DNA from 2 places in the Inediibacterium massiliense genome. Region 2 is predicted to be linked to the other one. Evidence: a T-box and tRNA genes for the amino acid it is inferred to sense, from the RefSeq annotation. Region 2 holds a T-box; the other holds one or more tRNA genes.

Region 1 (7,320 bases), on a different contig from region 2:
AAATGGAGAAGATGTTTTCGTACATTTCTCTGCAATCAACATGGAAGGTTACAAAACTTTAGAAGAAGGTCAAGCTGTTGAATTTGAAGTAATTCAAGGAGAAAAAGGACCTCAAGCTACAAACGTTGTAAGAGGATAATAAAAAGCTTCAGAAAACGTGTAGCCCTCAATAGCCCTGATTGGATAAATCAGGGCTTTTATTACTATAGATGAAAAGGATGGAGATAATGAAAAATTATATACTTCGAGGAGTAGCTGCCAATAAAAGTATAAGAGTTTTTTTAGGGATTACAACAAATTTAGTAGAAGAAGCAAGAAAGATTCATCATACAACTCCTGTTGCTACGGCTGCTTTAGGAAGAACTCTTACAGGAACAGTAATGATGGGGCTTATGCTAAAAGGAGATAAAAATAAATTATCTATACAAATTAAAGGGGATGGACCTTTAAAACAAATCTTAGCAGTTTCTGATTCAAAAGGAAATGTAAAAGGATATGTTTCAAATCCTAATGTAGAGCTTCCATTAAGAGAGGACAAAAAACTAGATGTAGGAAGAGCTGTTGGAAAAGGAAAAATGATTGTAATTAAAGACTTGGGCTTAAAAGATCCATATATAGGACAATCAGATTTAGTATCTGGAGAAATCGCAGAGGATTTTACAGCTTATTTTGCATATTCAGAGCAGCAGCCTTCTGCAGTAGGATTAGGAGTATTAGTAGATAGAGATTATTCTGTAAAAGAAGCAGGAGGGTTTATTATACAAGTACTTCCTGATGCGTCAGATGATGTCATTCTAAAGCTTGAAAAGAGAATCAATGAACTTCCATCTGTGACAAAATTAATGGAAGAGACTCAAGATGGAGAAGAAATGCTAAAGAGAATTTTAGAAGGTTTTGACTTAGAAATTCTTGATAAACAAGAAGTATTTTTAAACTGTGATTGTTCAGAAGAAAAGCTTGAAAGAGCTTTGATTAGTATTGGAGAAAAAGATTTAAAACAAATTATTGAAGAAGATGGGCAGGCAGAACTTACATGTCATTTTTGTAATAGAAAATATCATTTTAACAAAGAACATTTACAAAAGCTTTATGAAGAAGCACAGTAGTTGAAGTACTTTACTACTGTGCTATGAAATGCTATTGACAAAATAGATGTTTATGTGTATAATATCTTTTGTAAGTTATTGAGGGCGCATAGCTCAGCTGGGAGAGCACCTGCCTTACAAGCAGGGGGTCATAGGTTCGAGCCCTATTGCGCCCACCATTTTGCCCAGATAGCTCAGTCGGTAGAGCAGGGGACTGAAAATCCCCGTGTCGGTGGTTCGATTCCGCCTCTGGGCACCAAATGTGCGGAAGTGGCTCAGTGGTAGAGCATCGCCTTGCCAAGGCGAGGGTCGCGAGTTCGAATCTCGTCTTCCGCTCCATATGGCGGCATAGCCAAGTGGTAAGGCAGAGGTCTGCAAAACCTTTATTCCCCAGTTCAAATCTGGGTGCCGCCTCCAATATTGAAAAATCCTAGTATATACTAGGATTTTTTGTTTTGTTATATGTTATAATAAAAATGCGAATCATTAAGGGGGGGAATGGCTTGAGAGTTCAACAAGTAATGACTAAGAATCCCATTGTCCTAACAGTAGAAGATACTTTGCATGAAGCTGTAAAAATTTTTGTGAAAAATCGTATTGATGGAGCTCCTATTGTAGATGAAGAAAGAAACTTAATAGGAATTATTACAAAAACCAATTTGATGAAATCTTTTTTAAAAAACATTCATTCAAATACAAAGGTTGGAACTTTAGCTACGAAAAAAGTAATTACCATTAGTCAAGATGCCAGTGTAGGAGAAGCTTGGGAAATAAAAGTAGGAAGACTACCTGTTGTGGATGAAAAAGGAAGTTTGGTAGGGATTTTAACTCGGACAGATATTATAAAGGCATTGTTAGAAAAACAAATAGAAGAATCTAGTGAATTAAAAGCAGTTTTGGATTTTACCAATAATGGTATCGTAATCATTGATGATCAAGGTATGATTAAGAGATGCAATGTATCCGCTATTCGTATATTGAATTTAAATAATGAGAAAATTATTGGATTGCATGCAGAAAAAATACTACCAGAGTTAAAGCTTTATCATGTGATTGAGACTCAAAAAAGTGAATACAATCAAAAAATAAAATTTAAAGAAAAGACCCTTATATGCGATAGAATTCCTTTGCTAAGAGATGGTCAAGTTTTTGGAGGTTTGATTGTATTTAAAGATAGTTCAGAATTTGAAAGCATTATCAATGAATTAAATACAGTTCAAAATATTTCTAAAAAATTAGATGCAGTGATTGAATCTTCTTATGATGGAATATATATTACAGATGGAGATGCCAATACCCTTAAAATTAATAAATCCTATGAAAGAATCACAGGTGTGAAAAGAGAAGAAATGCTAGGTAATAATATGCTCAATTTAGAAAAAAAAGGATATATTTCCGAATCTGCTACCTTAAAGGTTTTACATACTGGTAAAACTACTACGATTCATCAAAAATTTAAAACGGGAAAAAATGCATTAGTAACAAGTACACCTATTTTTGATGAAAAAAATCAAATTACATTAGTAGTTACCAACGTGAGAGATATTACAGAACTTTCTCTTTTAAAAGAACAGTTAGAAAGAAATAAAGAATTGGCAAAAAAATATTACTCAGAGATCGAAGAAATGCGTATGCAACTTTTAAATACTTTGCATATTATAGCAGAAGATGAAAAAATGCTTGAAATAGCTAGGATTGCAAAAAGAGTAGCAAAAGTAGATACTACAATACTTATTTTAGGAGAAACAGGGGTTGGGAAAGAGGAAATTGCAAAGTTTATACATAAAAATAGTAATAGAAGAAGAAAACAATTTATTAAAGTAAATTGTGGAGCAATTCCTAACACTCTTATTGAATCAGAGCTTTTTGGATATGAAAAGGGAGCTTTTACAGGAGCCAATAGGCAAGGAAAAATGGGATTATTTGAAGTAGCCAATGGAGGAACTTTATTTTTAGATGAAATAGGTGAGCTTCCATTAGATATGCAAGTAAAGCTTCTTAGGGTTTTGCAGGAAAATGAAATCAAAAGAGTTGGTGGAATTGAATCCATTAAAGTGGATGTGCGTATTTTGGCTGCTACCAATCGGAATTTAGAAAAAATGGTAAAAGAAAATCAATTTAGAGAAGACCTTTATTATCGATTAAATGTAGTGCCTATTTGTATTCCTTCCTTAAGAGAAAGAAGAGGAGATATACTTCCTTTGGTACGTCATTTTCTTTCTGAATTAAATGAAAAATATGGATGGAATAAAAGAATGAGTAAGGATGCTTTAGAAGTATTATATGAATATGATTGGCCTGGAAATGTAAGAGAATTAAAAAATATCGTAGAAAGAGTATTTATCATGAGTAATGATCACGAGATTACTTGTGAAGACTTACCAAAAACCATTTGTATGAAAAATACTTCTTCGAGATTAATAGAAGAAATTGTTCCATTAAAAGAAGCAATATCTATTGTAGAAAAAGAATTATTAGAGAAAGCTTTTGAAAAATATCAAAATGTAAGAGGTGCAGCAAAGGCCCTAGGAATTGATGCTTCCACTTTTGTGCGAAAAAGACAAAAGTATGAAAAAATGCTGTAAAATGGCAACGAATATGCAATATTGCAACAAAAGAATTTTACACATATTATTTTATATAATATTGAAAATTGAATAGGTTCAATAAATAATCTTTTAAAAAATCGTTGTGCAATTGCAACGATTTTTGTATTTGAGAAATTAATGAATGTAAAGAAAATAGGAAAAATAATGTAAAATACAAGCTTAGATGCAATTTGCAAAAAAAGGAATGCATATGGCATGAGAATTGCTTTAGTGTAGTACAGATACATATTAAAGAAGGAGATGATTTTTCATGGCATTAATGACAAAAGAACAATATTTAGAGAGTTTAAGAAAATTAGACATTAAGGTATATGTGTTTGGAGAATTGGTGAAAAATTTTGTAGACCATCCAGTAATTAGACCTTCTATTAATTCAGTAGCAATGACTTATGAGCTTGCTCAAAGCCCAGAGTATGAAGATTTAATGACGGCAACTTCTAATTTAACAGGAAAAAAAGTAAATCGTTTTACACATCTTCATCAAAGTACAGAAGACCTTATAAAGAAAGTAAAAATGTTAAGACTTTTAGGACAAAAGACAGGATCATGTTTCCAACGTTGTGTAGGAATGGATTCTTTTAATGCAGTATATAGTACAACTTATGAAACAGATGAAAAATATGGAACAAATTATCATGAAAATTTTAAAAAATATTTAGAATATGTACAAGAAAATGATTTGGTAGTAGATGGAGCTATGACAGATCCTAAGGGAGATAGAGGACTATCACCAAGTAAACAAGAAGATCCAGACTTATTTTTACATGTAGTAGAACAAAGAGAAGATGGAATTATAGTAAGAGGAGCAAAAGCTCATCAAACAGGAGCAGTAAATTCTCATGAGCATTTAATTATGCCAACCATTGCAATGAAAGAAGGAGACGAAGCGTATGCAGTATCCTTTGCCATCCCATCTGATGCAGAAGGAATCTATATGATTTATGGAAGACAATCTTGTGATACAAGAAAATTAGAAGAAGGTGCAGATATAGATGTAGGAAACAAAGAATTTGGAGGACAAGAAGCATTAGTAGTATTTGACGATGTATTTATTCCAAATGATAGAATATTCTTAAACGGAGAAGTAGATTTTGCAGGAATGTTAGTAGAAAGATTTGCAGGATATCATAGACAAAGCTATGGAGGATGTAAAGTAGGGGTAGGAGATGTATTAATAGGAGCAGCAGCAGTAGCAGCAGATTTTAATGGAGCTTCAAAAGCATCTCATATCAAAGATAAATTAATAGAAATGACTCATTTAAATGAAACATTATATTGCTGTGGAATTGCTTGTTCAGCAGAAGGATACAAAACAAAGGCTGGAAACTATCAAATAGATTTACTTTTAGCAAATGTCTGTAAGCAAAATGTAACAAGATTCCCATATGAAATTACAAGACTTGCAGAAGACATTGCAGGAGGACTTATGGTAACTATGCCATCAGAAAAAGATTTTAAACATCCAGAAATTGGACCAATTTGTGAAAAATATTTTAAAGGTGTGAATATAGTACCAACAGAACACAGAATGAGAATATTAAGATTGATTGAAAATATGACATTAGGAACAGCAGCAGTAGGATATAGAACAGAATCTATGCATGGAGCAGGTTCACCACAAGCACAAAGAATTATGATTGCAAGACAAGGAAATCTAGCCCATAAAAAAGAATTGGCTAAAAAAATAGCAAGAATAGATGAAGAAGCTATTGCACAAAGAGAAGCAGCAGCTTCACAAAAATAATCTGAGGGGGAATTTCTTCCCTCTCTATTAAAAGATAGAAAATATTTTCAAACGAATATGAAAAAATAGAAGGAGGAACATATATGGCATTAAAAAGAGAATTTGGTAAAGAACAACCTTATATTCCAGCAGGACCATTTAAGATTCGTATTCCTTTTATTCACTATCGGTTTGAATGGGCAGATTATATTCAGGGATTACTTATGTGTGCAGTTTGTCTAGGTGCTATTCCTATGCTCCAAGAATATTTAGGAATGCCTTTTGAAATCGCTATGGCAGTAGTGCTTTTAAATGGTATATTATATTGTGCTCATGTTTTTTTAGGAGATCCAGTTGTACCGGGATGGGTCACTCCAGCGATTCCACTTTTAATGATTCATGTGAGTCAATATGAAATGGGACCTGAGAGAATGCAGGCTTTGATAGCATTTGAAATGTCTTTAGGTATTTTAGCAATTTTACTAGGAATTACAGGACTGGGTAGAAAAATTGTTTCTATTGTCCCTAATGCCATGCAATCAGGAATTATACTAGGAGCAGGGTTTGCAGCGGTTATGGTTATTTTTAATAAAGGAGCAAGATTTGATACATTCCCTTTATCTATTGTGATTTGTGTAGGAATTGGTTTTTATTTATTATTTTCCAATCATTTTAAAAGCATCAGGAATAATAATAGTCTTTTAAAAATTATTTCAAATCTTGGAATGTTACCTATTATACTTTTGGCAATTTTCGTAGGTCCTTTAGTAGGAGAAGTTCCATGGCCTCAAATAGAGTGGGGAATTACAAAACCTGCTTTTGCAACACTATGGAAAGAATGGACATTTTTAGGAGTGGGATTTCCGTCTGCCGGTATGTTTATTGAAAGCTTACCTATGGTAGTATCTGCATATATTGTTTTATTTGGAGATATGATTCAATCTCAAGCTCTTTTGGAAGATGCAGGTAAGGTACGTCCAGATGAGTTGATTGATTATAATCCTAATAGATCTCATATTATATTTGGGTTAAGAAATTTAATTATGTCTATTATAGGTCCAGATTTAACCATGTGTGGGCCATTATGGGCAGCTATTCAAGTGGTAATTTGTGAAAGATATAAACATGGAAGAGAAGCTATGGATTCTATTCATGGTGGAGCAGGATCTTTTAGATTTGGAACGCTTACAGGATATTTACTATTGCCAATTGTTACCCTTTGTAAACCTATATTAGGAGTTGCTCTTGCATCTACAATGCTCATTCAAGGTTATGTTTCTGTTCGGGTAGGTGTCATGAAAGCTCGTACATTTAATGATCTTGGAATTGCAGGTATCATGGGAGCAGTTTTAGCAACTCGTGGAGCTACTTGGGGACTTGCAACAGGAATTGTTCTTTATCTATTGATTAATTTAGGAAATAAGCCAGAATATGATGTTTATATATTTGAAGAAGAAAAAAAAGTTGCTTAATCTATAAAGAAGATAGTTTATGACTATCTTCTGAGCTTGTAGACAGCGTGCCCAGCGAAGCTGTAATTTACTTGCTGATGAAAGTTCAGTCTAGGTAATTGCCAAGAAGCCTAGTAGCTATAAGACCAGTGCTATCAGAGATGGTAATACTGAAGCGTCTTGAAAATGTGCTCTAGTAGTGCTAGCAAAGATGCAGACCGTAACATAAAGTGAATCCTGCAGCACTGTTATCTCAACCCGTTAGGGAGAAAAGAGGAAGACGAGTCTCTTGTCTTAAGATGAAGTCCATGGAATGTGTGAAGAACTTGGATTACAGCACAGAAGAATCCTCTGGTGTATGGGGAGCGGTATGTATCGAAAGTAAATTATGGAACTGGGGAGACCCTACTTTACACAGCGATAGCTGTAAAGCAGATGCATATAAGCCGATA
Region 2 (7,320 bases):
AAAGGTGGAAGAAAATTAAAAGGAATAGGAAAAAGTGCAAGAGAAGATATTGAAAGACTTTTAGGATCTAAAGTGTTTTTAGAGCTTTGGGTAAAAATAAAAGAAGACTGGAGAGATCACGAAAATATTTTAAATACTTTAGGATACAAATTGTAACCTAGTAAAATTTACAATGTATACTAACACCCATAAGGAAAAAGAATAAAAATGAGATTTACTATATACAAAAGAGGTGAGTCGGGTGTTAGAAAAAATGTTGTGGAATTTATTTTTAGTTACAGGGGATGTGGATGTTTATTTAAATTATAAAGAGTTAGGAGAAGAAACAGAAGAAAAAAAGACCAAAGATTTAAAAGATATATGCTCTTGAGGTGATGAAGTGCTTATAAAGACAGATGCGGTAGTGTTAAAGCAAACAAAGTTTGGTGAAGGAGATGCCATTGTAACTTTATTTGCAAAAAAGGTAGGGAAAATACAAGCAGTAGCTAAGGGAGTAAAAAGAACAAAGGGAAAATATGCTGTAGGAACGCAACCTTTTTGTTATGGAGAATATGTATTATACAAGGGAAAAGAGCTATATCAAATTTCTCAAATAGATTTAAAAAATTCTTTTTATAAACTTCGAGAAGATGTGCTGACATTGGCGTATGCTTCATATATATTAGAATTAACAGAAAATGTTTTAACAGAGGGTCAAACAAATCATAGACTTTTTTATACTTTATTAAAATGGATACATATTTTTTCATTACAAAAAGGGAATCACGAAACTTTAGTAAAAGCTTATGAAATGAAATTAATAAGTTTTTCGGGGTATGAACCCCAGCTTGAAAGTTGTGTTTGTTGTGGAAAAACAGCTGAAAAAGCAAAATTTAGTTCAAGAGAGGGAGGAATTTTATGTAGAGAATGTTTTGCTCAAGATCCTTATGCTATGAAAATTTCAAAAGTAACTATTAATGTAATGAGGTATTTGATAGAAGCAGATTTAGAAAAAATTTGTAGACTCAAAATTAAACCAGATGTATTAAAGGAATTAAATAAAATTGTAAAGCATTATATTTCTACACATATAGGAAAAGATAAATTTAAATCTATGGCTTTTTTACAAGCCATACAACCATAAAAAATAAAGGTGGTGTTATGTATGGAAATTACACTAGAACAAATCGATCAAGTAAGGGATAGAACAGGTGTTAGCTACAAAGAAGCACGTGAAGCTTTAGAGGTAGCAGGGGGAAATGTAATAGATGCAATTATACTCATTGAAGAAAAACAAAGTAAAAACTTTAAGGAAAATATTTCTGGAGTAGGAAATGATATAGTAGAAAAGTTAAAAGAGATTGTAAAAAAGGGAAATATAACAAAGATAGTATTTAAAAAAGATGGAGAAGTAATGATGAATATTCCTGTAACAGCAGGAGCCGTAGGCGCTTTTTTAGCTCCTCAAATCGCTATGATTGGAACTTTGGCAGCACTAGCAACAAAATGTAAAATTGAGATTGTCAAAACTGATGGAGAAGTAGTAGACTTAAATGAAATGGCAGAAGGCGCTTTAGATAATATGAAAAATACAGCAGAGGATACATTTGAGCAAATTAAATCGAAGATGAGTGTGAACAAAAATAAAGTAGATCTTAATAAAGATGAAGCTGTAGATATAGAAAAAAAGGAAGAAGAATAAGTCTTTACAGAAAGAAGTTAATATGGTAAAATCTTAGACAAATCTAATAATCATGATGACAGAGAGAAGTAATCAAAAGTAAAATCACAGAGAGTCGGGGATGCTGAGAATCCGATATTGTATTTTGGTGAAAGGCACTCTAGAGTGAATAGTTGAAAGTGGATACATTAGTATCAACTAGGGTGGAACCGCGGAAGTAAAACCTTTCGTCCCTTGATAGGGATGAAGGGTTTTTTATATTTTTGAAAGAAACAGGAGGATAAAAATGAATACACAAAAATCAATGGAAAAAGTAGTATCATTGGCAAAAGGAAGAGGATTTATATTTCCAGGATCAGAAATATATGGAGGTCTTGCCAATACATGGGATTATGGACCTTTAGGAGTAGAATTAAAAAATAATGTAAAAAAAGCTTGGTGGAAAAAATTTATTCAAGAATCTCCATACAATGTAGGATTGGATGCGGCGATTCTTATGAATCCTCAAACTTGGGTAGCATCAGGTCACGTAGGAGGATTTAATGATCCATTATTAGACTGTAAAAGCTGTAAATCACGTTTTAGGGCAGATAAACTAATCGAAGATTATCTAATGACACAAAATGAAGAAATGAATGTAGATGGTTGGTCCAATGAAAAAATGGAAAATTATATAAAAGAAAAAGATATCAAATGTCCTGAATGTGGAGAACTAAATTATACAAGCATTAGACAATTTAATTTAATGTTTAAAACTTATCAAGGGGTAACTGAAGATTCAAAATCAGAAATATATTTAAGACCTGAGACTGCTCAAGGAATATTTGTAAACTTTAAAAATGTAGCAAGAGCATCTAGAAAAAAAATGCCTTTTGGAATAGGACAAATAGGAAAATCTTTTAGAAATGAGATTACTCCTGGTAATTTTACATTTAGAACTCGTGAATTTGAACAAATGGAGCTTGAGTTTTTCTGTAAACCTGGAGAAGATTTAGAATGGTTTTATTATTGGAAAGAGTTTTGTAAAGAATGGTTATTATCATTAAATATAAACGAAGACAATATTCGTCTAAGAGATCATGATCAAGAGGAATTATCACATTATAGCAATGCTACAACAGACATAGAATATTTATTTCCATTTGGTTGGGGAGAGCTTTGGGGAATTGCAGATCGAACAGATTTTGACTTAAAACAACATAAAGAACATTCAGGAGTAGATTTAAGCTATCAAGATCCCGTTACAAATGAAAAATATATTCCATATTGTATTGAACCATCTTTAGGAGCAGACAGAGTAACTTTGGCATTTCTAGTAGATGCATATGAAGAGGAAGCATTAGATGATGGAACTACAAGAACTGTATTAAAACTTCATCCGGCTTTATCTCCATACAAAGTTTGTATTTTGCCACTTACTAAAAAATTAAGTGAAGGTGCAGAAGAGTTGTATGCACAATTATCTAAAAAGTTCATGGTAGATTATGATATATCAGGAAGTATTGGAAAAAGATATAGAAGACAAGATGAAATTGGAACGCCATTTTGTGTGACTTATGATTTTGATACATTAGAAGATCATTCAGTTACTGTAAGAGATAGAGATACTATGGAGCAAGAAAGAGTGAAAATAGAAGACTTAGAAAAATATATAGAATCAAAATTAGAATTTTAATGATATGGAGAAAATAAAGGAGGCGAAGTGATAAAATGTCTCCTTTATTTTTTTTACAAAAATAATTTTAAAAAAAATGCAAAAAAATATAGAAATAATCACAAATATTTGTTACAATCTATATATAATATAACATATAAACATAAATAGTATAACATATTACATAAAACGGAGATAAAGAGGTGATCACCATAGAGTTTACAGAGCGACAAAAAAAGATTATTGATATCGTAAAAGAAAAGGAGCCTATTACGAGCGAACAGATTGCCAATTTGTTAAAGGTTACAAGAGCTACATTAAGACCGGATTTAGCTATTTTGACTATGACGGGAATGTTAGATGCAAGACCTAAAGTGGGTTATTTGTATTCGGGAAATATACCTATTAATTTGATTTCAGAAGAAATTCACCGTATTAAAGTAAAAGAAATTAAATCTATGCCTATTGTAGTGGGAGAGCAAACAAATCTATATGATGCAATTGTTACTTTGTTTTTAGAAGATGTAGGCAGTATTTTTGTGACATCTAATAACTATCTTGTAGGTATTGTATCCAGAAAGGATTTTTTAAGAACAATTATGGGTGGAACGGATGTAAACAAAGTACCTGTAGGTTTGATTATGACTAGAATGCCTAATATTGTCATGACGTATCCAGATGAAACTGCTCTAGAAGCTGCCATTAAAATTATAGATCATCAAGTAGATAGTCTTCCAGTAGTGGAGAAAGTTATAGAAGATGGCAAGGAATTTTTTAAAGTGGTAGGAAAAGTATCTAAAACCAATATAACTAAATTATTTGTAGAACTTGGAAGGCAGCAATAAAAAAGGAGGAATGCGCATGGATCGCAGGCTAGTGGTATATATTATTTCTGACTCTATAGGAGAAACAGGAGAACAAGTTGTAAAAGCAGCAACAAGTCAATTCTTATGCAAAAATTGTGAATTTAGGAGATTTCCATATATATCAGATGAAGATCAGATTGTTGAAATTATAAATGAAGCAAGTCATGAAAATTCTTTTATTGTTTTTACAATGGTGATTCCTTCTTTAAGAAGAGTTTTAGAGGAAAAAGCAAAGGAAAAAAATATTATTGCTATTGATATTATGACTCCTATTACAGAAGCTTTAGAGAAAACTTTAGGAGAATCTCCTAAAAATGAACCAGGACTTATTAGAAAATTAGATGAAAAGTATTTCAAAAAAATAGAAGCTATAGAATTCGCGGTAAAATATGATGATGGAAAAGATCCGAGGGGACTTAAAAAAGCAGATGCAGTTTTAATAGGAATTTCAAGAACATCTAAGACCCCCCTTAGTATGTATTTAGCTCATAAAAATATAAAAGTAGCCAATGTTCCATTAGTTCCAGAGGTACCTGTACCAGAAGAATTATTTAATGTTCCTGCTAAAAAGATTATAGGCCTTACTACAAATCCTATTAAATTAAATGAAATAAGACAGGAAAGACTCAAAGCATTAGGTCTTAAAAATGAAGCGAATTATGCAAGTATGGAAAGAATTTTAATGGAACTGGATTATGCGGAAGGTATTATGAAAAGAGTAGGATGTCCTATCATTGATGTATCTTCTAAAGCTATTGAAGAAAGTGCAAATATTATTTTAGAAATATTAAAAGAAAATTGGAAATAATGAAAGGGGTTTGAAATATGACAAAATATGTATATGCATTTTATGAAGGAAATAAGGAAATGAAATCTTTACTAGGGGGAAAAGGTGCAAATTTAGCAGAAATGACGAAGATAGGACTTCCTGTCCCTCCAGGGTTTACAGTGACTACACAAGCTTGTAATCAATATTATGAAGATGGAAAACAAATTCATGAAAGTATTGTGGGAGAAATTTTTGAAAATCTAAAAAATTTAGAAGAAAAAATAGGAAAGAAATTTGGAGATGCAACCAATCCTCTTTTAGTATCTGTAAGATCTGGAGCTGTTGTTTCTATGCCTGGTATGATGGATACCATATTAAACTTAGGTCTTAATGACCAAACGGTAGTAGGAATGGCAAAAGCAACAGAAAATGAAAGATTTGCTTATGATAGCTACAGAAGATTTATTCAAATGTTTGGAGATGTAGTACTTGAAATCCCAAAATATAAATTTGATCATATATTAGAAAAAGAAAAGGAAATTAGTCATGTAGAGCTAGATACAGAGTTAACATCAGAAAATCTTAAAAATATTATTGAAGAATATAAAAAGCTTGTGAAAAAAGAATCTAGAAAAGATTTTCCACAAGATCCAAAAGAACAATTATTAATGGCAGTTCAAGCTGTATTTAGTTCTTGGAATAATCCTAGAGCTATTGTATATAGAGAATTAAATGAGATTCCAAGCCACTTTGGAACAGCTGTAAATGTACAATCCATGGTATTTGGAAATATGGGAGATACTTCAGGAACAGGAGTTGCATTCACTCGAAATCCTGCTACAGGAGAGAAAAAATTATTTGGAGAATTTTTAATGAATGCACAAGGAGAGGATGTGGTAGCAGGAATTAGAACACCTCAACCTATTGCACAGCTTCAAAATACAATGCCTCCTGTATATGATCAATTTGTAAATGTTGCCAATTTATTAGAAAATCACTATAAAGATATGCAAGATATTGAATTTACAATAGAAAAAGGCAAATTATTCTTACTTCAAACAAGAAATGGAAAAAGAACAGCAGCAGCAGCAATTAATGTAGCAGTAGATATGGTAAATGAAAAAATCATTGATAAAGAGACGGCTATATTAAGAATCGAACCAAATCAATTAGACCAACTTCTTCATCCTACTTTTGAAGAGAAAGCCATAAAAGAAGCTACAAAAATTACAAAAGGATTGCCAGCATCTCCTGGAGCTGCTACAGGAAAAATTTATTTCAATGCAGAAGATGTCGTAGCTAAAGCTAGTGAAGGAGAAAAAGTAGTTTTAGTAAGACTGGAAACTTCTCCTGAAGATATAGAAGGAATGGTAGCAGCACAAGGAATTTTAACAGCAAGAGGAGGAATGACTTCTCATGCAGCAGTAGTAGCAAGAGGAATGGGGAAATGTTGTGTAGCAGGATGTGGAGAGTTAAGAGTAGATGAAACAAATAAATTATTTAAAGTAGGAACTAAAATTTTTAAAGAAGGAGATTTTATTTCTCTTGATGGAAATACAGGAAATGTATATGAAGGAAGTATTGAAACAAAAGATCCAGAATTATCAGGAAACTTTGCTACTTTAATGAATTGGGCAGATGAAATTAGAAAACTAAAAGTAAGAACAAATGCAGACACACCAAAGGATGCAGCTGTAGCTGTAAAATTTGGAGCAGAGGGAATTGGACTTTGTAGAACAGAGCATATGTTCTTTGAGGAAGAAAGAATTCCTGCTGTGAGAAAAATGATTCTTTCTAAAACTGTAGAAGAAAGAGTAGCTGCACTAGATAAATTACTGCCTTTCCAAAAAAATGATTTTGTAGGAATTTTCAAGGAAATGGGAGAAAGATCAGTAACAATTAGATTACTAGATCCACCACTACATGAATTTTTACCACATCATGATGAAGACATAAAAGCACTTTCAAAACAAATAGGAGTTTCTTATGAAGAATTAAAAGAAACAGTAGAGGAATTAAAAGAAGTGAATCCAATGCTTGGTCATAGAGGATGCAGATTATCTATTACGTATCCAGAAATATGTGAAATGCAAACAAAAGCTATCATAATGGCAGCTATAGAAGTAAAGAAAGAAAAAAATATCAATATTGAACCTGAGATTATGGTTCCGCTTATTGGAAGTGAAAAGGAATTAGAAATTATCAAAGATTTAATTATAAAGACTGCAAAAGAAGTAATGGATGAAATGGGCGAGACATTAAAAATTAAAGTAGGTACTATGATTGAAGTACCAAGAGCTGCTTTAACTGCTGATGAAATTGCAAAACATGCAGAGTTTTTCTCTTTTGGAACAAATGATTTGACTCAAAT

Evidence for each region. A T-box is a leader RNA that pairs with one kind of tRNA and senses whether it is charged. The one in region 2 lies ahead of BN2409_RS15750 (glycine--tRNA ligase), so its partner is inferred to be a tRNA-Gly.
Region 1: it has a tRNA-Gly gene. The T-box ahead of BN2409_RS15750 (glycine--tRNA ligase) is inferred to sense a tRNA for this amino acid. The anticodon was not compared.

The regions. Positions count from the first base shown of each region.
Region 1 covers NZ_LN876586.1:939,150-946,469, forward strand. Annotated here, with positions in the region: gene BN2409_RS08235 (cold-shock protein) at 1-139, shown strand, start outside; gene hslO (Hsp33 family molecular chaperone HslO) at 228-1,106, shown strand; tRNA gene BN2409_RS08245 (tRNA-Val) at 1,189-1,264, shown strand; tRNA gene BN2409_RS08250 (tRNA-Phe) at 1,269-1,344, shown strand; tRNA gene BN2409_RS08255 (tRNA-Gly) at 1,350-1,424, shown strand; tRNA gene BN2409_RS08260 (tRNA-Cys) at 1,428-1,502, shown strand; gene BN2409_RS08265 (sigma 54-interacting transcriptional regulator) at 1,589-3,670, shown strand; gene BN2409_RS08270 (4-hydroxyphenylacetate 3-hydroxylase family protein) at 3,945-5,438, shown strand; gene BN2409_RS08275 (hypothetical protein) at 5,522-6,889, shown strand.
Region 2 covers NZ_LN876587.1:1,469,166-1,476,485, reverse strand. Annotated here, with positions in the region: gene era (GTPase Era) at 1-156, shown strand, start outside; gene BN2409_RS17040 (YqzL family protein) at 242-370, shown strand; gene recO (DNA repair protein RecO) at 380-1,123, shown strand; gene BN2409_RS15755 (DUF4342 domain-containing protein) at 1,145-1,681, shown strand; T-box leader at 1,728-1,898, shown strand; gene BN2409_RS15750 (glycine--tRNA ligase) at 1,947-3,335, shown strand; gene ccpN (transcriptional regulator CcpN) at 3,518-4,159, shown strand; gene BN2409_RS15740 (pyruvate, water dikinase regulatory protein) at 4,176-4,988, shown strand; gene ppdK (pyruvate, phosphate dikinase) at 5,006-7,320, shown strand, end outside.